DNA from 3 places in the Microbulbifer sp. ABF4_148 genome. Region 1 is predicted to be linked to each of the others. Evidence: predicted binding sites of a transcription regulator. Region 1 holds the regulator's gene; each other region holds the start of a gene.
What was found. Region 1 encodes LexA, which represses DNA repair genes until DNA is damaged. Its sites were predicted from a motif close to ACTGTNTNTANANACAGT; they were not measured.

Region 1 (7,349 bases):
TCTATAAAGATTTCTCTGGCCGACTCGAAACGGCACAGTCCGCAGAGGGAGGAATGCGCCGCAATTCTCCCACCGATACCGATATCGAATGCAGCAAGTGCGGTCGCCATATGCAAATTCGTACAGGTTCGACCGGCGTATTTCTCGGTTGCTCCGGATACGGTTTGCCGCCCAAAGAGCGCTGCACCAATACGATGAACCTCGTCTCCGGAGACGAGGCTATCGATGCAGACCAGGATGAAGACGCGGAAACCCGCCAGCTTCGGGACAAGCGCCGTTGTCCGAAATGCGGTACCGCGATGGACAGCTATCTGGTCGATGAGCAGCGCAAGCTCCATATTTGCGGCAATAACCCGGATTGCAGCGGGTATGAGGTGGAGCAGGGTACCTTCAAAATCAAGGGCTATGACGGCCCTGTCATTGAATGTGACAAGTGCGGCAGCGACATGCAGCTGAAGTCCGGCCGCTTTGGTAAATACTTCGGCTGTACCAATGAGTCCTGTAAGAACACGCGCAAGCTTCTGAAGAACGGTCAGCCCGCACCGCCCAAAATGGACCCTGTGCCGATGCCTGAACTGGCATGCCAGAAGGTAGATGACCATTACATCCTGCGGGATGGGGCCTCCGGGCTTTTCCTTGCTGCCAGCCAGTTTCCGAAAAATCGCGAGACGCGAGCACCGCTGGTGAAAGAAATTTTGCCGCACAAGTCGGAGATTGATCCGAAGTACAGCTTCCTGTTTTCTGCGCCCGCAGAGGATGATCAGGGTCGCGATACGGTGATTCGATTTAGCCGCAAAACGCAGGAGCAGTACGTTCAGTCAGAAGAAGAGGGCAAGGCCACCGGATGGCGGGCTTTCTATCGAGATGGCAAGTGGCAGAGTGAGGTGACGGGTAAAGCGGCCAGCAAGGCAAAGCCGGCTGCCAAGAAAGCGGCACCGAAAAAGAAAGCGGCACCTAAAAAAGCCGCGTCCAAATCCAAGTGAGCAATCCGTATACCGGTAGTGTTGCCGCTGCCCTGAGGAAAGCCCAGCTTCTGCTGGATCTTGAAGCTGGGCCCCGCCTGCAAGCGGAGGCCTTACAGGAGGCGGTGGTGCTCCACCTGTGGCGGGGGGTGCAGTCCTTTCTCGCGGAGACGGCGTTTCAATTGCAGCTGGGTGAAGAGCCGCAAACGCCAGAAGCGCTTGCGAGTGCTGCTGAGAGGCGCGGCACCTATAGCGCTGAAGCACAGGAAATGCGGTTGCTGCTATCCGAGCCCGACAGTTGGCTGAGTCAGCTCAATGCCGTTTGGCAATCGCTCTGGCAGTTTCAGGGAGGGGATTCGGCGGCGGCTGAAGCCGGTGGGGATATCATTGCGGTGTCTTCCAGGCCTGCGCCTGAACTCAATGCCGGGGTGCTTAGAGAGTGGCGTAGTGCATTGAACGAGCTGGTTACCCGCCATCGCGCACAGTCCCAGGAGTGGTAGCTTCTTAAGCGCGATGACTCCTGCTGTGGTACACTGCGGGAAAATTGACGCTGAGGGAGAAGTGCATGTCCTCCGAGACTTTTGAAATCATTGAGCTGGCGAACGGTGATGTCGCTCTGCGCCGGGCGGGTGCACAGGGTGAAGAGCCGCTCGTACGTATCCACTTTTCCGAGATGAGCGCCGATTTTCTTCGTGAGCACAAAATTGCCGTGGCCAGGGCCATGCTCGAAGCCGGAATTGATGCTGTGCAAAATTTAGACAGTGTGTCTGCAGAGTTTTTCGACGAGGAAGAGCCTGAGCCGATCTCGCACACCATTCACTAATCCCCCCGCAATAAACCAGGGCTGGGTGGCACTATAGCTTCCGCACCAAGGCCTTGGTGGTTCGACTTCTCTCGTCCCATTTTTCTTTTCGTTTCTGACTAATGCGCGCCGATAGCGATGCGCAATGTTCAGGCTGTGGTTCTGACTTCCGCCAGACGCAATTCCGACGGGTAGCCAATAATGACGCGAGGCGCTTGGGGTGGAGATAGATGGGGCCCTGAGGCCCCAGGCGGGGATGCTCAGGGAGTCTGTCGGATGACGCCCACCGCGAGCCCTTCAATGGCAAATAGCTTGTCCCGCATATCGACCTGGATAATATCGAATTCGTCATTTTCGGGAAGCAGCTGCACCGTGGCTTGATTGCCTTTGCGCCTGAACCGCTTCACTGTGACTTCGTCTTCAATTCGGGCTACGACAATCTGTCCGTTACGCGCCTGATCGGTACGCTGGACCGCGAGCAAATCCCCATCAAGGATCCCGGCGTCGCGCATACTCATACCGTGCACTCGCAGGAGATAATCCGCGGGTGGGTGAAAGAAATCTGAGGGGAGATCGCAATAGTCTTCAATATTGGATTCCGCGAGGATTGGGTTGCCCGCTGCAACACGTCCGATAATCGGCAGGCCTGGTTGGTGGTCGGGGATTCGAATCCCGCGCGAGGCGCCGGCGACCATTTCAATCGCACCTTTTCGAGCGAGTGCCTTTAGATGCTCTTCCGCGGCATTGGGAGAGCGAAAACCTAATTGCTGCGCAATTTCGGCTCGGGTGGGTGGGTAGCCCGTTTCATCCATGTGGCTTTTGATCAGTTCAAGTACTTGAGCCTGTCGCGCGGTGAGATTGGTCATAATCGTTTCCCGTCGTCCCTTGGGCGTATCTGCGCAAACTGCATCGGTGACATCAAAATGCAGAGCGTCAGACGCTCGATAGTGGTCTGTATTTTTATACAGGTGCTGTGATTATATACAGAAACCGTTGCGGTGCAATCCCTGCCTGCCGCGGGTGAAATGCTGCTACTTTTATGACAAGTGGAGTCTCACGGCGCACCAGAACCCCATTTTTAGCGGATACAGGGACGATCGTAATGCTTGATGCAAAAATGCCGGAAGCCTGGCGCGTACTGCGGATTCAGTCCGAACTGGTGGATGGAATAGAGCGCCTGATTGCATTGAAGTGCGCGGTGACAGTGTTTGGAAGTGCAAGATTTCCACAGGGGAGTCCCGAGTACCAGCAGGGCATGCGTCTCGGTGAGCTGCTGGCGTCGAAAGGTATTCCCGTCATGACCGGGGGAGGGCCGGGTCTGATGGAGGCCTGCAATCGCGGGGCGTTTCCGCATGAGGGGATTTCCATCGGTCTGAATATCGAACTCCCTTTTGAGCAGGTACCAAATCCCTATCAGGACATCAGCCTGAACTTTCGTTACTTTTTTGTTCGCAAGTTTATGTTCGTCAAACATGCGGTGGGCTTTGTGGGTCTGCCCGGGGGCTACGGCACATTGGACGAGCTGTTCGAGGCACTGACTCTCGTGCAAACCAAAAAAGTGCAGAAGTTTCCCATTGTGCTCGTAGACAAGAAGTACTGGTCGGGCCTGCATCGCTGGCTGATAGATACGGTGCTTGAACGCGCGTGCATCGACTCTTCAGATTTGGAGCTGTTTCAGTTGGTCGACACCGTGGATGAGGCGGCTGACATCATCATTGAATACATGCAGACGTGTGAGATGTGAGCACGGACGGGCTTCATCATTCAATTACGAAAGTGACTCGTTTTTCAAAAGTTGTCACCGGGCTAGTGAAAATCATCTGTTAATTGTTAATTTTGTGTAAAAATTACGCTAATACGGGGCTATAGGTAGGTCGGGCATCCCAAAAGCGGTGTGGCGGCGCACAAATCTACAGGATGCCAGTCAGGGGAATTATGCTAACCTCCGGAATCAAAACGAGCGTTTTAATTGTTGGTTTGAATTCTCATGGCCCAGACAGATACCGTCAGCAGAATCCTCGACGCTGCCGAGGTGCTTTTCGCTGAGCGCGGATTTACCGAAACCTCTTTGCGGACGATCACCAGTACGGCTGGTGTGAACCTGGCGGCAGTGAATTACCATTTTGGGTCCAAGAAGGAGCTCATTCAGGCAGTCTTTGAGCGTTTTCTTACCCCGTTTACCGCCCGTCTCGAAGAGGAGCTCAATCGCCGCGCGGAGCAGGCCGGACACATCGAAGTAGAGGGGCTGCTTCAGAGTCTTTACAGCGGTGGTCTGGCGAGCCTGATTAAGGAGGGCCGGGATCCACAGCGCTTTATGCGATTGTTAGGACTTGCCTATACCCAGTATCAGGGGCATCTGCGCAAATTTATCGTCAGTCAATACGGCAATACTTACCGCCGGTTCGCGGGGCTGCTTGCCCAGGCGTTGCCCGGAGTGGATCCGGTCACGTTCTACTGGCGCCTATATTTCATGCTCGGCGCGACAATCTTCAGTTTGTCGAGCTTTGACGCCATCGACGCTATCCTCAGGGAGGATTTCGGTGCCGAAAGTAGCCTGGAGGAAACTCTGGACCGCATGGTGCCAGTCGCCGGCGCTATGCTGACTGCGCCAAAATAACCTATGCTCGCAAGGCTCCGCGCGGCAGAGAAAGGTCGGGCGGGTGAGCGAAAGGAAAGGTAAGCGGTTGCCCTTTCTGCTTGTCGGCCGCGCCCGTGGTTGTCACCCAGACTTTGAGAGGATGCTATGGCTGGGAATATCGGTCCGTTGATGGTGGACATAGAAGGTACGCGCCTGGTCGCTGAAGACAGGGAGCTACTAAGGAACCCCGTTGTTGGCGGCCTTATCTTTTTCGCACGGAACTTTGAAAGCCGGCAGCAGCTTGCCGAACTGGTCGCGGAGATCCGTGCCGAGCGCTCCGAGATACTCATCGCCGTCGATCAGGAAGGTGGGCGGGTACAACGCTTCAAGGAAGACGGATTCACCCGCATTCCATCCATGCAGCGGCTCGTCCGGAATGCGTCACATCAGCAGCTCCAGGATGTCGGCTGGCTGCTCGCTTCGGAGCTGATTGCACACGGCCTGGACTTCAGTTTCGCTCCGGTTCTGGATGCAGATGACCAGCATTGCCGCATTGTCGGCGATCGTAGTTTTTGTTCCGACCCTGCCGCTCTGGCAGAGATCGTTCGTCCGTTTATCCAGGGAATGCACGAAGCGGGCATGGCGACGACGGGCAAGCACTTCCCCGGCCACGGACATGTGCTGGAAGATAGTCATGAAGAGCTCCCGGAAGACGAGCGAGATCTGGAAACTGTGCTTGCAACCGATGCGTTGCCGTTCATTGAGTGCATTCGCGCGGGCGAGTTGGATGCCGTGATGCCGGCGCATATCCGCTTCGTTAAGGTCGATCAGCTCTCTGTCGGCTTTTCGCCCTATTGGTTGCAGGAAGTCTTGCGCCGGCGCCTGGGGTTTGAAGGGGTGATCTTCAGTGATGACCTGTCGATGGAGGGCGCGGGTGCTGCCGGCGGTTATGCCGCGCGTATCCGCGCTGCGATGGATGCCGGCTGCGATATGGGGATTGTGTGTAACAATCGTGCTGGTGCGTTGGCATGTGCAGAGGCACTGACAGGCTTCGAACAGCCCGCCGAGTCGGTACGCCGACTGGAGCGAATGCAAGCCCGGGGCGATGGAGTTTCCTGGGAGGAATTGGTCAAAAGCCCGCGCTGGCTTGAGACTCGTGGCTGGCTGGATCATCTGCTGGCCAGCGCTCAGTGAAGCCGCCGGGCCGGCGATTGGTTGTTGTTGATATTGACCGCAACCCGCCCATTTCATAGCCTCGCATTCGCAATAAATATTTCTGCTGTTACTCGGCCCGGCCTGTCAGCCGGGCCTGAGCTATTGGTGTCAGGGAGTTCCTGACTGACGGAGGGGTTGTGCTGGAATCGTTACAGGCCGCGCTGGCAGGCTGGTTTGGTGATCAGAGGGTGTGGATTATCACCATTTTCCTGATGGTGTTCGCTTCGGCGCTTGCCGCCTGGATGTTTGGTCGTTTTGTACTCAAATTGAAGCAACGTGCGGAGCGTACCGTTAATGCGTGGGACGATGCGCTTGTCGGTGCCATCAATCCTCCCGCCTCGGCGCTGATCTGGTTACTGGGCCTGTCGCTTGCGGCCGAGCGCGCGGGGAGGGCGACTGGAGCGGCCGTTTTCGAATTGGCGGAGCCGGTGCGTGAGATTGGTGTGATCCTGGTGATCACCTGGTTCGCCCTGCGCTTTACGCGTAATGTTGAAGAGAATTTGCGCGATCCGCGATACATGGGCAAGCCCATGGACGCGACGACGGTGCGAGCGATCGGAAAACTGGTTCGGGCCTCGATCTTTATCACGACCGCGATGGTCGTCATGCAGTATCTCGGTTATAGCATCAGCGGTGTGCTCGCGTTTGGAGGCATTGGTGGCCTAGCGGTTGGCTTCGCGGCGAAAGACCTGTTGGCGAATTTCTTTGGCGGGTTGATGATTTATCTGGATCGTCCGTTTGCCGTGGGTGACTGGGTGCGCTCACCGGACAAGGAAATTGAGGGTACAGTTGAGGACATTGGCTGGCGTCTCACCCGAATTCGTACCTTCGACAAGCGACCGCTGTATATCCCCAACGCGATTTTCAATCAGATATCGGTCGAAAACCCGTCGCGTATGCTCAATCGGCGCATCTACGAGACGATCGGGATTCGCTATGAAGATGCACCGTTGATGGCAAAAATCGTTAACGATGTGAAGGCGATGCTGGAGTCCCACCCCGAAATCGATACCAATCAGACGTTGATCGTCAATTTCAACAGCTTTGCCCCCTCGTCACTGGATTTCTTTGTCTACACCTTTACGCGGACGACAGACTGGGTGCGTTACCACGAGATCAAGCAGGAGATTCTGCTGTTGATCCTCCAGATCGTGGAGGGGCATGGTGCATCGTGTGCGTTCCCAACCTCTACGCTGCACATCGCAGAGGTTCCCGAGGCGCTGCAGTTAGCGCAAGTGGAAGGATCCGCGCGGTAGTCCGGAATGACAGATTAGAACAATAGTACAGCTTAGGCGCGTTGATCGACCGTATACTGATGTTTTATTGCGCAATTCACATTTCTCGTAGTAATAATTTCACAGAGAAACCTAGACAGTGGCGTCATTTTATCTAAGAATCTGTGAGTGATTTAAAGGGGTAGCCGCTTTTTACGCGGTAAACAGTTGGCTTGGGATAAGCCGCTGGATATGGAGTAGTGCGAGCCGCAACGTTCGGCAAGCGCAATAACAATAATGAGGTTGTTTTAATGACTGATCGCGTTACCGGTACTGTGAAGTGGTTTAACAACGCCCGGGGTTATGGCTTTATCACCTGTGGTGAAGGAACCGAAGATATCTTTGTGCATTACCGCAGTATCCGAGGAGAGGGCTACAAGACCCTCAACGAAGGGCAGTCTGTAGAGTTTGAAATGCAGAAGGGTGACAAGGGGCTGCTGGCGGAAGACGTCGTTCCCGTCTGACCCTCCCTGAAAGATCTCAGGCTCGGTCGGCCCCAGGGTCGGCCATCGCCTGTT
Region 2 (7,349 bases), 1.1 Mb from region 1:
AAGGTCATTGAATTCCACTCAGAAGAGATTGAGCGGTTGCAGCACCAGATTGCCGAAGAGCATGGCTATGAGCTCACCGGCCACAGCCTGGTCCTGTACGTGAAAGCCAAGGAGTCCTGAGCGAACGCTCAGGCAGATCGGGCCCCCAGCCGTTCAGCGTGGGGGGCACGGTCAACACACCGCCAATCAGACCGGCGGTGTATACAGGTCCGGATACTTGCCCACCTTGGTGGAGTAGAAAGCGCCCAGGCGCTTCAGTTCTTCCGCCAGATTTTCTCCCATCTTCATCACTGGACCCAGTCCAGCTTCCTTGCGGGAAAAGTCCAGAAAACCACACACCACTGGCACGCCGGCGCTGCGGGCGATGTGGTAGAAGCCGGTCTTCCAGCGTTCGGCCTGACCGCGGGTGCCTTCCGGCGGAACCCCCACAATCAGTGAATCGCGCTCACGGAACTGTGCCGCGGTGGCATCCACGAGGTTATTGGCCTTGCTGCGGTCCACGGCAATGCCGCCGAGCCAGCGCATGGTGCCACCCAGCGGGAAGGCGAACAGCTTGTCCTTGCCCATCCACTGGGGCACAACACCCAGCTTGAGCGCGGCCAGAACAAAGTAGTAGCCATCCCAGTTGGAAGTATGTGGTGCGGCGAGCAACACGTACTTCTTCAGCTTGAGCGCCTGCTCGTCGGCGGTCACCCGCCAGCCGTGCAGTTTGAGCATCAACCGCGCCAGCAGGCGCAGGATGGGGGTAACAATGGGGGTGTTGAAAATTGTGGTCTGCATAAAAAAGCCAGATCGGTTATTTGCGGCGCATTATAGTGTGGATTTACGCGCTGATCCGGTCATTTTGTGACATTTGCACCTGAAAAAGTGGCGGCTGATTCAGGCGCGGGTGAGCATTTCCTCGGCGTGAGCGAGTGACTGGGAGGTCGTATCGCCGCCGAGCATGCGCGCGATTTCCTCACGGCGCTCGTCGCCGGCCAGTTCCCGCAGGGAGACAAACGCGGCATCGCCATCGCTGTGCTTCTCCACCAGGTACTGGCGGTGGGCACGGGCAGCCACCTGGGCCAGATGGGTGACGCAGATCACCTGGCCAGCCTGGCCATTGCGGGTTTCTCCCAGCTGGCGCAGCAGGCGGCCCACCACGTCGCCGGTAGCGCCGCCGATACCGACATCCACCTCATCGAACACCAGCGTGGGAGTGCGCGAGGTTTGTGCGGTCACTACCTGGATGGCCAGGCTAACCCGCGACAGTTCACCGCCGGAGGCAATTTTGCCCAGGGCGCGTGGCGGCTGTCCCGGGTTGGTGGCAATGAGGATTTCGACTTCTTCGAGGCCAGTTGCGGCGGGCTTGTCCAGCGGAGTGAGCGCCAACTCGATACGGGCGTGGGGCATGGCCAGATCGGCCAGTTGCTGGTTGACGGCGTCCGCCAGGGCCCCGGCAGATTTAGTGCGCAAGGCGCTCAGTTTGGCGCCAACCTCGCGGAACTGCTGCTCCAGCGCTTCACACTCGCCGGCGAGCTTGTCGAGGGCATCCGGTGCGCCGATCTCTTCCAGCTCTGCCTGCATCTGGGTCTGTAGTTCCGCCAGTTCGGCGGGCTGCACCCGGTGCTTGCGCGCGGCCTGGTAGATGGCGCTGAGGCGTTCCTCAACCTCGGCCAGGCGCTCAGGGTCCATTTCAAAACGGTCGATATGCCGTGACAGGGTGCCGGCCGCTTCATCGATCTGGATACGCGCGCTCTCGAGCATTTGCGCGACTTCGGTGAGGGCGCCAGTCTGCTCGGGCATCGACGACACCAGTTGCAGGGCCCGGTGCATCTGTTCGGCAATATCGCCTTCGCCCCCATTGAGCAGGGCGGCCAGCTGGTAGCTGCCACTGAGGATCTCGCCGGCATTGGCCAGCTGGCGCTGCTCGCTTTCCAGTTCTTCAATTTCGCCGGGCTGCAGGTCGAGCTGTTCGAGTTCGTCGAGCTGGTACTGCAGCAGCTGCCGGCGGGATTCGGTTTCCTCGGCGCTGTCGGCGAGGCCGCGATAGCGGCGGTACTGGTCCTGCCAGGTCTTGAAGCGAATGCGGGTTTCCGCGGCTAACTCATCGGCGTGGGCAAATTCGTCCAGCAGGCGGCGGTGCGTTTCTTTCTTCAGCAGCGACTGGTGTTCGTGCTGGCTGTGGATATCAATCAGCTGTTCGCCCAGGGCGCGCAATTGCAGCAGGGTGACCGGTTGCCCGTTGATGTAAGCGCGGGAGCGGCCGTCGGCGCCAATGGTGCGGCGCAGGATCACCTCGGCGCCGGCATCCAGCTCCTGCTCCTGCAGCCAGGCATTGGCCTGGGCATGGTCGCTGATATCGAAGGTGGCATGGATGTCAGCGCGGTTGGCGCCAGCGCGTACCAGCTCGGCGCTTCCGCGGTCGCCCAGAGCGAGGCCGAGGGCGTCCAGGGTGATGGACTTGCCCGCGCCGGTTTCGCCGGTGAGGGTACTGGTGCCGGAACCGAATTCGAGCTCCAGCTGGTCCACCAGGGTGAACTGGCTGATAGACAGGTGCAGCAGCATGGCAGTGGCTTCTGTGGTTTTTATCTCTTGCCGGCCGGGGCATTCGCGTGCCATCAGGCCGGGTTGCTTGCGGCGGGACACCGCACAGTGCGGTAGCTCGCCAGCCAATTAGTGGGTATTTATACAGTATTCCCCTGGATGTCGCCAGCGCCATGCAATTCCTTGGCGAATAACCTCTTGAACTACGTGGGCATGGCCCCATATTGCCATTCAGCGCGCTCGCAGAAGGGCGTACAGGTAAGAATGACAGTTGACCAATGGAGAGATCAGTGGCCAAAGAGCACGATGATCAGCAACCGGTAGATCAGGAATCTGTTGAGGTGGAGTCCCCGTCTGCCGAAGAGCAGCACGAAGCGGAGGAGGCCCTGCAGGAAGGCGCTGAGACTGCCGACGAGCTGCGCGACCAGGTCGCCGCCCTGGAGGAGAAGATCGCCCTGCAGCACGACAGTGTGGTCCGTGCCCAGGCCGAGGCGCAGAATGCCCGTCGCCGCGCGCAACAGGATGTGGAGCGTGCGCACAAGTTCGGCGTGGAAAAATTGCTGCAGGATCTGCTGCCAGTGGTCGATAACCTCGAGCGTGCCCTGTCTACCATCGACGCCAACGACGAGGCGACCAAGGCCGTGGCCGAGGGCGTGGAGCTGACCCACAAGTCTTTCGTCGACACTCTGACCAAGCATTCGGTGGAAGTGATCGACCCGGTGGGTGAGCCGTTTGATCCGGAACTGCACCAGGCGATGACGCAGGTGCCCAACCCGGATGTTGAGCCGAACACGGTAATGGACGTGTTCCAGAAGGGCTATCGCCTGAACGGTCGCCTGGTGCGTCCGGCCATGGTGGTGGTGAGCAAGGCGCCCTGATCCGACCCTTTCAGGGTGACTGTCGGGGTTGAAACCGGTCTCGACGGACCCATATAGAAGACAAAGCGAATATTAACGTGCAGGCCGCTGCGGCGGCGGGCAACGAAATTGAGGATTTAAGACATGGGAAAAATTATTGGCATTGACCTGGGTACCACCAACAGCTGTGTGGCGGTACTCGACGGCGACTCTGCACGTGTGATCGAGAATGCGGAAGGTGACCGCACTACGCCGTCCATTGTTGCCTTTACCGACGACAACGAAGTGCTGGTGGGCCAGTCTGCCAAGCGCCAGGCGGTTACCAACCCGACCAATACCCTGTTTGCGGTTAAGCGTCTGATCGGCCGTAAGTTCAAAGACGACGTCGTACAGAAAGACATCAAGATGGTGCCGTACACCATCGTTGAAGCCGACAATGGCGATGCCTGGGTAGAAGCGAAAGGCGACAAGAAAGCACCGCCGCAGATTTCTGCCGAAGTGCTGAAGAAGATGAAGAAAACCGCCGAGGATTTCCTGGGCGAAACCGTTGATGCGGCCGTAATTACCGTACCGGCCTACTTCAACGACTCCCAGCGTCAGGCCACCAAAGATGCCGGCCGTATTGCGGGCCTGGATGTGAAGCGCATCATCAACGAGCCGACGGCGGCTGCGCTGGCCTACGGTATGGACAAGTCCGGTGGTGACCGCACCATCGCGGTATATGACCTGGGTGGTGGTACCTTCGATATCTCCATCATTGAGATTGCTGACGTCGACGGCGAGAAGCAGTTTGAAGTACTGTCCACTAACGGTGACACCTTCCTCGGTGGTGAAGATTTCGACCTGCGCCTGATCGACTACCTCGCGGAAGAGTTCAAGAAAGAGCAGGGCATCGACCTGAAAGGTGATCCCCTGGCGATGCAGCGCCTGAAGGAAGCGGCGGAAAAGGCCAAGATCGAGCTGTCCTCCAGCCAGCAGACCGAAGTGAACCTGCCCTACATCACTGCAGACGCTACCGGTCCGAAGCACCTGGTGGTCAAGCTGACCCGTGCCAAGCTCGAGAGCCTGGTCGAAGAGCTGGTGAACCGTTCCATTGAGCCGCTGAAGATTGCCCTGGCTGACGCTGACCTGTCTGCCTCCCAGATCGACGAAGTGATCCTGGTGGGTGGTCAGACCCGCATGCCGCTGGTACAGCAGAAAGTCACCGAGTTCTTCGGCAAAGAGCCGCGCAAGGACGTGAACCCGGACGAAGCTGTTGCCATGGGTGCTGCGATTCAGGGTGCGGTACTGGCCGGTGACGTGAAAGACGTACTGCTGCTGGACGTGACCCCGCTGACCCTGGGTATCGAGACCATGGGTGGCGTGGCCACTCCGCTGATCGAAAAGAACACCACCATCCCGACGAAAAAGTCCCAGGTGTTCTCAACTGCTGACGACAACCAGACTGCCGTGACCATTCACGTGGTACAGGGTGAGCGCAAGCAGGCGGCACAGAACAAGTCCCTGGGTCGTTTTGACCTGGCTGACATCCCGCCGGCGCCGCGCGGTATGCCGCAGATCGAAGTGACCTTCGATATCGATGCCAACGGTATCCTGCACGTACACGCCAAAGACAAGGCGACCGGTAAAGAGCAGTCCATCCGCATCCAGGCCTCTTCCGGTCTGTCTGAGGACGAGATTGATCAGATGGTTGCCGATGCCGAGGCCAATGCCGAAGCGGACAAGGAGTTCGAGGAGCTGGTACAGGCACGTAACACCCTCGACGGCATGATCTCTGCCACCAAGAAAACCCTCGAGGAAGCGGGTGACAAGGCGACTGCAGAAGAGAAAACTGCGATCGAAGCGGCCCTGACCGAAGCGGAAGAAGCGGTTAAAGGCAACGACAAGGCGGCGATGGAAGCCGCCACCAACAAGCTCACTGAAGCGACCGGTCCGGTTGCCCAGAAGATGTACGCCGAGCAGGCTCAGGCCGCGCAGGGTGCAGAAGGCGCTGAAGGTGCTGCCGGTGGCGAACAGCCTTCCGGTGGTGACGACGCTGTCGACGCTGAGTTTGAAGAAGTGAAGGAAGACAAAAAAGAGGATAAATAAGCCCTCAGCAGAGCGCTTGTAACCTCAGCGAGGCGCGGTGGTATTTCTCCTGAAATGCCCCTGCGCCTCCGTCGTTTGGGAGCGGCCACTTCTACCGGCCCTCCCCACCGCGAACAGGAATTTCGCGGACGGTATGTAAAGGGACGTGATAATCAGAATAAGGCCAGCCGCAGCGCAGGCCGGCCCAGAGAATAGCTGTTATGTCGAAGCGCGATTACTACGAAGTCCTCGGTGTCGAGCGAGATGCTTCCGAGCGGGACCTGAAAAAGGCCTACCGCCGGGTGGCAATGAAATACCACCCTGACCGCAACCCGGATAACAAGGAAGCGGAAGAAAAATTCAAAGAGGCCAATGAGGCCTACGAGATCCTGTCGGATGCCGAGAAAAAAGCGGCCTACGACCAGTTTGGTCATGCGGGCGTGGAAGGCCAGATGGGTGGCGCCGGTGCCGGTGGCTTCGGTGGATTCTCCGATATCTTTGGCGACGTCTTCGGCGATATTTTTGGTGGGGGTGCCGGTGGCGGCCGCCGTGGTGGCCCGGCGCGTGGTTCCGACCTGCGCTACGACCTGGAGCTCGACCTGGAAGACGCGGTGCGCGGTACCACCGTCAAGATCCGCGTCCCGACCCTGGCCAGCTGTGACACCTGTGACGGCTCCGGTGCGAAACCAGGTACCCGCCCACAAACCTGTACCACCTGTGGTGGGGTTGGCCAGGTGCGCATGCAGCAGGGCTTCTTCTCTGTGCAGCAGACCTGCCCCAATTGCCGCGGCCGCGGTACCATCATTTCCGATCCGTGCACCAGCTGTCACGGTGCGGGACGCGTCGAGGAAACCAAGACCCTGTCGGTGAAGGTGCCGCCGGGTGTCGATACCGGTGACCGTATTCGTCTCTCCGGTGAGGGCGAAGCCGGACCGGACGGCGGTCCTCCCGGTGACCTGTATGTGCAGGTGGTGGTGCGCGAGCACGAGCTGTTCCAGCGCGATGGCAAGAATTTGTACTGCGAAGTACCGATCAGTTTTGCTACAGCTGCCCTGGGTGGTGAGCTGGAAGTGCCGACCCTGGATGGTAAGGTCAAACTGAAAATTCCTGCCGAGAGCCAGACCGGCAAACTGTTCCGTCTGCGTGGCAAGGGCGTTACCCCGGTGCGCGGTGGCTCTGCCGGTGACCTGCTGTGTCGCGTGGTAGTGGAAACCCCGGTGAACCTCACCAGCAAGCAGAAAGAGCTGCTGGAAGAGTTTGCCGGCACGCTCAGCGAGAAGAAAAACTCCCCCCGTCAGACCGGCTGGTTTGAAGGGGTGAAGAACTTCTTTGGTGATATGAAGCTATAAACGCTTTGTTGAACCAATAAAAAAGGGCGAGAAATTCTCGCCCTTTTTTGTGCCTGTGAGATTGGGGGATGTGTTCAGTCGCCCGGTTCGCGCTTCTTGAGTTCACCGAGCTGTTCGCGGAACGCCATGTGGTATTCCTCCTGAATTTTCTTTAGCTCTTCGAGCTGTTGGGCATTCAGGATGGGCACCAGTTTCGCGCGCGTCGCGGCGCGAATGCCAATGATCTTCGCATCGATTTCTTCCACTTCCTTGCGGGTTAACGCAGGGATGTTGTCTTTGCGGAAGCCGTATTTTTTCAGCAGCTTTTTCTTTTCCTTAAAATTCTTGTGCAGAATCGGTAGGACGATTTTTTCCTGTTCCGGTGTCAGCTTCAGACGTAGGGTGAGCCAGTCGGTCAGATCGTCGTACTTTTCCCAGAAGTCTTCACCAGAAGGTATCGGCTTGTTCTTGTCGTCATCCGAGGCGTTCAGGCTGGGGCCCGCCAACGAGAGGAACGCAATGGTGAAGGTGAGCAATGTCAGTCTTGCCAGCACATGAATGGAAAAGCTGC
Region 3 (7,349 bases), 1.9 Mb from region 1:
GTGGGGCTTCGTGCGCGAGCTTTACCAGTGGCCCGGTGTGGCGGAGACGGTGGATTTCCACCATATCAAAACCCACTACTATGCCAGTCACGCCACCATCAACCCGACCGGTATTGTGCCGCTGGGCCCGGATCTCGACTATTCAGCACCCCATAACCGCGGGTAACCTGACCCCTCGATACTTTTGTGGCCGCCGCATTTGGCGGCCTGAACAGTTTTGGGGAGGCCTGATTTGAAATCGCATCGCAAGGAACTCTGGTTCGATACCCGCGAGCGCACCGAATTTATCAACATTACGCCGGACGTGGAGGTGGAGCTCCGCGCGAGTGGTATCCGCGAAGGCTTGTGCCTGGTGAACGCCATGCACATTTCCGCATCGGTATTTATCAACGACGACGAATCCGGGCTGCACCAGGACTTTCGCCACTTCCTCGACGAATTAGTGCCCTACGGCCCCATCGAGCGCTACCGGCATAACGATACCGGTGAAGATAACGCCGACTCGCATATCAAACGCCAGCTGTTCGGGCGCGAGGTGGTGGTTGCGGTGACCGATGGCCAACTGGACTTTGGCCCCTGGGAGCAAATTTTTTACGGCGAATTTGACGGGCGCCGGCGCAAGCGTGTGTTGGTAAAAATTATCGGTGCATAACACACCTTTGGTCAGCGACGCCTGAGATGCAGTTTTTATACTGGGCCTAGCCTAAGCACGCGAATTGATTGATGGAGACTACGCGATGAAGCTTTATTACTCCCCTGGCGCCTGTTCCCTTTCGCCGCATATCGTTGCCCGTGAAGCCGGCATCGACCTGGAAATTCAGCGGGTGGATATTCGCAAGAAACTTGTCGATGGCGAGGACTACCGCGCGATCAACCCGAAAGGTTATGTGCCGTTGCTGGTGACTGATTCCGGGGACAAGCTCACCGAAGGTCCGGCGATCGTGCAGTATCTGGCCGACCTGAAACCGGAATCCGGGCTGGCGCCCCCCAACGGTGAAATGGCCCGCTACCACGTACAGGAATGGCTGAACTATATCTCCACCGAATTGCACAAAGCGTTTGTGCCGCTGTTCTGGCAGGGGCCGGAAGATTCGCAGGAACTCGCGCGCAAATTACTGCGGCAGCGTTTTTCCTATGTCGATAGCGTGCTCACTGAAGCCTATCTGTTCGGCGATCAGTTTTCGGTGGCCGATGCGTATCTGTTCACCGTGATCAACTGGCTGGGCATGGTCAAGATTGATACCAGCGAGTGGCCGAATCTGGAGGCCTACCAGCAGCGTGTTGCCAGCCGTCCGGCGGTACGCGCGGCGATGCTGGCAGAAGGGCTGATCAAGGAAGGCTAACCGGTTCTGACGCGTCAGCCGGCAACAAAACGCTTCGGGGGAGTTTTTCCCTGGGGCGGAATCGGCAGCCGTGCTCGTGCGACAAATATCGCCAGCAGCAGCGCGGTGCAGGCGCAGGCAAACATCGTCATCGCAATGGGCGTCAGCGTACCGGTATGCAGCGAGGTGACCAGCCCGCCGAGCACGCCGCCGGAGATAAACAGGGTGGCACCATAGAGGGCATTGGCACTACCACTGATGCGCGGGAAAAATTCCAGATAGCAGGCCGCGGCATTGGGGCCGGTAATACCGATGCAGCCCATGCTCAGGATGAGCGGGGTTATCCATAGGGCGAGCTCTTTGGTCCCGGTCAGGGTACCCAGTACCAGCATGCCATTGCCCATCACCTGCAGCCCGATCCCCACCAGCAGGATATTGCGCGGCTCGAACACCTTCAGCAGGCGGATGTTCAACTGCACCATCACAAATACGGCGAGCACACAGGCGCCGAATAGCAGCGGGAAGTTGCCCGCCGATACACCGAAGTAATCCATAAATACGAAGGGTGCGGTGGTGATGTAGATAAACATCGAACCGCTCACCATCGCCTGTGCGCCAAGGAAGCCCAGTGCGCGCCGATTGCTCAGCACCTCAAGATAATTACTGATCAGTGTCCGCTTGGGCTGCAGGCTGCGCCGGGCGCGCCGGAAGCGCGAGACGGTCTCGGGCAGGCGACGGCGCACCAGGAACAGCATGGCCAGGCCATAGCCAATAAGGAACACAAAGATCCCACGCCAGCCGGTCAGGCCGAGCAGGATCGAGCCAATGACCGGGGCCACCAGCGGCGCCACCAGCATAATGGTGCTGATAATTGAGATCGCCTTGGCAGCGTCACGCCCACTGTACAGGTCGCGCACAATGGCCGCGCAGATCACTGTGGCAAAACCACCACCGAAGGCCTGCAGCAGGCGCAGGCCGATCAGCATTTCCACATTGGGCACAAACACGATTGTCAGGGTCGTGGCCAGATAGATGGACAGACCAATGGACGCGACGGTAATCCGTCCCCAGCGATCCGACAGCGGCCCGCCCACCAGCTGGCCCAGGGCAAAACCGAGCAGGTAGCTAGATACCGACTGCTGCACGCGATCGATACTCGCCCCGAGGCTGTCGGCCATCGCCGGGATGGCCGGCAGGTAGGTATCCAGGGAAAACGGGGTGAGCGCCACCAGGGTCGCCAGCCAGATGGCGAGCGAACGATGGGAAATATTCAGGGCGGCGGGCAGCGGCGGCATGGAAATCTCTAGGGTGTGCAGGGCGGCGGCATGGTAACCGCGCAGCCCGTGCGTCACCAGAGAAATCCGTGACCGTCAGGGGCCGGGAGTCAGCCCCCGGAAAACCCCGGCTTAGCTGTCTTCCTCGCGCAGGGTATGCAGGCCCTGCTTCAGCTTGAGCAGGTGATCCTGCAGTTGCGGACCCTTGCGCTGGGCAACGCCAATCGCGATCACATCGGTGACCACCAGGTGGGCGATGCGTGAGTACAGCGGGGTATAGATCTCGATGTCTTCCTCGACATCCACTTCCAGCGGGATGGTGGCGCGCTGCGCCACTGGCGAGCCGCTCGGTGCCAGGCCGATTACCGTGCCGCCCTGCTGTTTCACCATTTCCATGGAGTGCAGCAACGCCTTGGTGCGGCCGCTCTGTGAGATGGCCACCACCACATCGCCGGGTGACATGGACATGGCGGACATGTTCTGCATGTGGTGGTCGGAGTGCGCAGCGGTCGCCAGCTGCAGGCGGAAGAACTTGTGCTGGGCGTCTGTGGCCACGGCCCCGGAGGCACCGAAACCGAAGAACTCCACCCGCTTGGCGGCGGCAATGGCGCTCACGGCGGCTTCCAGTGCGCGCGCGTCGAGCTTGTCGCGCACGTTCAGCAGGGTATCGACGGTGGAGTCGAATACCTTGCGCTTGAATTCGGAGATGGTGTCGGTGTCAGTTACCGCGATCTGGCCGAAACTGGGGCTGGAAGCGAGCTGCTGGGCCAGGTTGAGCTTGAACTCCTGGAAACCGGAACAGCCGACCGCACGGCAGAATCGCACCACGGTGGGTTCGCTCACCTGCGCCTCGGTGGCCAGGTCGACGATGCGCATATGGATGATTTCGTCGGGGTTGGCGAGGATATATTCCGCCACCTTGCGCTCGGATTTGCGCATGGACGACAACTGTTCACTGATTTTCTGCGTGACTTCCGCCGGTTTCACGGGACTTCCTTCCTTTCGTGCTGGCGTGCAGTGTAGCGGCTGCTCAACGCCGTGGCGAGCTTCAAATCCCCCGAGGCGGCATGAGCGCTGAGTTTGCGCCGGTCGGGGGTGCCGGGAGACTGCCCGGCCGAGAGGTGCTTGCGGTCAAAAACCTGTTTATTTACACAGGTCTCACCCGCCAGCTCTGGTACAATCGCCGCCCATGGACGTATCCCAAATTCTAGACCCCCTTAATGACGCGCAGCGCGAGGCTGTCGCCGCGCCCCCCGGCAACCAACTGGTACTGGCAGGCGCCGGCTCCGGCAAGACCCGTGTGCTGGTACACCGCATCGCCTGGCTGATGCAGGTCGAGGGCGCCTCGACCTATTCCATTCTCGCGGTGACGTTTACCAACAAGGCCGCCAAGGAGATGCGCGCGCGTATCGAAGAGCTGCTCGGGGTGAATACCTTCGGCATGTGGGTGGGGACTTTCCACGGTCTGGCGCATCGGTTGCTCAAGGCGCACTACAAAGAAGCCAATCTGCCGCAGAACTTCCAGATTCTCGACAGCGATGACCAGCTGCGCCTGATCAAGCGGGTGCAGAATGACCTGGGCCTGGACGAGTCCAAGTGGCCGCCGCGGGAGACCCAGTGGTGGATCGGCGCCCAGAAAGACGAGGGCCTGCGCCCCCAGTACATCCAGCCCGGCGGCGATCCCTGGTTGCAGACCATGGTGCGCATTTACTTTGCCTACGAGGAGGCCTGCCAGCGCGCCGGCCTGGTCGACTTCGGCGAGCTGCTGCTGCGGGCGCACGAACTGTGGCTGAACAACGAAGCCATCCTGGCCCACTACCGCCAGCGGTTCCCGTTTATCCTGGTGGACGAATTCCAGGATACCAACACCATCCAATACGCCTGGCTGCGGTTGCTCACCGGTGAGCAGTGCAATATCACCGCGGTGGGGGATGACGACCAGTCGATTTATGGCTGGCGCGGCGCCAAGATCGAGAATATCCAGCACTTCGCCAAAGACCTGCGCGACGTGCAGACCGTGCGCCTTGAACAGAATTACCGTTCCACCAGCACCATCCTCAAGGCCGCGAATGCGGTGATCGAGCACAATGCCGATCGCCTCGGCAAGGAACTGTGGACCGACGGTGAAGAAGGCGAACCGATTTCCCTCTACGCCGCCTACAACGAGCAGGATGAGGCGCGCTTTATTGTCGAGCGTATCGAGCAGTGGGTGAAAGACGGCAACCGCCGTGACAGTGTCGCCCTGCTGTATCGCTCCAATGCCCAGTCGCGGGTGCTGGAAGAAGCACTGTTGCGCGAACAGGTACCCTATCGCATCTACGGTGGTCAGCGATTCTACGAACGCCTCGAGATCAAGAATGCGCTGTCTTACATGCGCCTGATCAGCAACCCCCAGGATGACACCGCCTTCGAGCGGGTAGTGAATACGCCCACGCGTGGCATCGGCGCGCGCAGCGTCGAAGCGGTGCGCGCCTATGCGCGCGAGCACGGCAGTTCCCTGTGGGCGGCGGCCGAGCAGATGGTTGCGCAAAAAGTGATGGCGGCCCGTGCCAGCAATGCACTCAATGGCTTCCTCGAGCTGATGAAACAGCTCGCCGCCAACGCCGAAGACAAACAGCTGGATGCAATTGCCGAAGACGTAATCGAGACCAGTGGCCTGCTGGAATTCCACGGCAAGGAAAAAGGCGAGAAGGGCCAGACCCGCGTGGAAAACTTGCGTGAACTGGTCAGTGCCTGTCGCGCCTTCGACGGCCTCGATATGACCGAGGGTGAAGATGGCCAGGAAGTAGAAGAGCTGCCGCTACTGGATCAGTTCCTCGACAGCGCCGCGCTGGATGCCGGTGAGGGCCAGGCCGATGAATTCGAGGATGCGGTGCAGCTGATGACGCTGCACTCCGCCAAGGGACTCGAGTTCCCGCTGGTGTTTATGGCCGGTGTGGAGGAAAACCTGTTCCCCCACAAGATGTCGGCGCAGGAACCCGGCCGTATGGAGGAAGAGCGGCGCCTGTGTTACGTGGGCATCACCCGCGCCATGCAGAAGCTCTACATCACCTACGCGGAAAACCGCCGCCTGTTCGGCAACGAGACCTACAACAGCCCGTCGCGCTTTATTAATGAGATCCCGCCGGAGCTGATTAACGAGGTGCGCCTCAAGACCGAGATCAGCCGGCCCATGTTCAATGCCAACTACGGCAGCCTCGGCAGCGCTCCCGGCGCCTTCTCCGATCCGGCTCCGGAATTCGATGACGACCTGCCGCCGCTGGCGCTGGGTGGTCGGGTAGAACACCAGAAGTTCGGTGAAGGCACCGTGATGCAGTTCGAGGGCAGCGGCCCGCGCACGCGGGTGCAGGTCAACTTTGATGATGCCGGCAGCAAGTGGCTGGTGGCGGCCATGGCGAAGTTGCGGCCGCTTTAACCCTGGAGCAGGAGTCGATAGACAGGGATGTTGTTAAAACTGCCGTTTATTGTGATCTGGGTGATGCTCGCCGCGTTGGGACTGCTGCAGACGCTGGTCTTCTGGCGTTTTACGCGGACATTCTCCCGGTGGCCTACGGTCCGGGCCGAGATTACGCACTCGCGACTGCTTAACCAGCTGATCGATGGCAAAAACGCGGTCGAGGCAATTATCGCCTTCAAGTACGAGATCGGTGGACGCGAATACGTATCGAAAACACCGGTCTTGCGCGGGTACAATTTATTTCCCAATCTAAAGTTTGAATCTCGGCTTGTTCGGCAATATCGCCCCGGCGATATTGTGCTGGCGCGTTTCCACCCCCTCTCGCCTTCCGTTGCTTACCTGGAAAAAGCGCCCATCAGTTGGAGCAGTACCATCTTGCTGCCGGCCTGGATAGCACTTGGCATTGGGGTGGTGTATGCGTTTGAAGCTGGATATTTCGCCGAGCTTTGGGATTGCCTCGTGCTCCAGAACGATTTGCTCCTCATGGAATCTGAAGCGCGTCGCCAGTAACATGAGGCTAATCTGGCTGACCATTCACTCACTAATTATGGTCATCGCCAAAATAACAAAAACTGAATGGCCGTGATGAAAAACATAAATTGGTACCCTCCCGTTATCCTGACCCTGCTCGCACTGCTGGTGGTCACCTTTGGCGCGCTGGTGGTGTCCACCTCCCAGCAGGGCGCCGGCACCCGGCATCTCGTGCAAAGCGGCGAGAAGGAAACCTTCGAGTGGAAGCTGGTTACCACCTGGCCGAAAAACTTCCCCGGTCTCGGCAGCGCCCCCGAGCGCTTTGCCAAAAATGTCGAGGCCATGTCTGACGGTCGCCTGAAGGTCAAAGTGTATGGCGCGGGCGAACTGGTGCCGGCGTTGGGTGTTTTCGGTGCGGTGTCCGAGGGCGCTGCGCAAATGGGCCACGGCGCCGCCTATTACTGGAAGGGCAAGCTGCCCGCAGCCCAGTTTTTCACCGCGGTCCCGTTCGGCCTCAATGCCCAGGAAATGAATGGCTGGCTGCACTATGGCGGCGGCCTGGAGCTGTGGAAAGAACTCTATGCACCGTTCAACCTGATCCCAATGGCCGGCGGTTCCACTGGCGTGCAGATGGCGGGCTGGTTCAACAAACCCATCAATACGGTGGATGACCTCAAGGGTTTGAAGATGCGCATCCCCGGCCTGGGCGGCGAAGTGCTGACCCGCGCCGGCGGTACCGCGGTCACTATCCCCGGCGGTGAGCTGTATACCGCCCTGCAGACTGGCGTCATCGACGCGACTGAATGGGTTGGTCCCTACAATGAC

Region 2: recN (DNA repair protein RecN) is a predicted target of LexA. The motif match lies at 2,658-2,675, and genes of this name have one in related genera.
Region 3: uvrD (DNA helicase II) is a predicted target of LexA. The motif match lies at 3,735-3,752, and genes of this name have one in related genera.

What each region holds. Positions count from the first base shown of each region.
Region 1 is NZ_JBSWUI010000001.1:2,594,174-2,601,522, forward strand. Features, by position in the region: gene topA (type I DNA topoisomerase) at 1-983, shown strand, start outside; gene ACXAD0_RS11395 (DUF6586 family protein) at 980-1,462, shown strand; gene ACXAD0_RS11400 (hypothetical protein) at 1,528-1,785, shown strand; gene lexA (transcriptional repressor LexA) at 2,025-2,630, opposite strand; gene ACXAD0_RS11410 (LOG family protein) at 2,867-3,508, shown strand; gene ACXAD0_RS11415 (TetR/AcrR family transcriptional regulator) at 3,752-4,381, shown strand; gene nagZ (beta-N-acetylhexosaminidase) at 4,508-5,536, shown strand; gene ACXAD0_RS11425 (mechanosensitive ion channel family protein) at 5,698-6,813, shown strand; gene ACXAD0_RS11430 (cold-shock protein) at 7,083-7,295, shown strand.
Region 2 is NZ_JBSWUI010000001.1:1,493,735-1,501,083, forward strand. Features, by position in the region: gene fur (ferric iron uptake transcriptional regulator) at 1-120, shown strand, start outside; gene ACXAD0_RS06500 (1-acyl-sn-glycerol-3-phosphate acyltransferase) at 187-780, opposite strand; gene recN (DNA repair protein RecN) at 880-2,547, opposite strand; gene grpE (nucleotide exchange factor GrpE) at 2,817-3,404, shown strand; gene dnaK (molecular chaperone DnaK) at 3,528-5,471, shown strand; gene dnaJ (molecular chaperone DnaJ) at 5,672-6,799, shown strand; gene ACXAD0_RS06525 (hypothetical protein) at 6,874-7,349, opposite strand, start outside.
Region 3 is NZ_JBSWUI010000001.1:658,765-666,113, forward strand. Features, by position in the region: gene ACXAD0_RS02815 (glutathione S-transferase family protein) at 1-166, shown strand, start outside; gene ACXAD0_RS02820 (secondary thiamine-phosphate synthase enzyme YjbQ) at 233-652, shown strand; gene gstA (glutathione transferase GstA) at 738-1,343, shown strand; gene ACXAD0_RS02830 (multidrug effflux MFS transporter) at 1,358-2,674, opposite strand; gene hexR (transcriptional regulator HexR) at 2,729-3,583, opposite strand; gene uvrD (DNA helicase II) at 3,786-6,011, shown strand; gene ACXAD0_RS02845 (DUF3592 domain-containing protein) at 6,042-6,563, shown strand; gene ACXAD0_RS02850 (TRAP transporter substrate-binding protein) at 6,639-7,349, shown strand, end outside.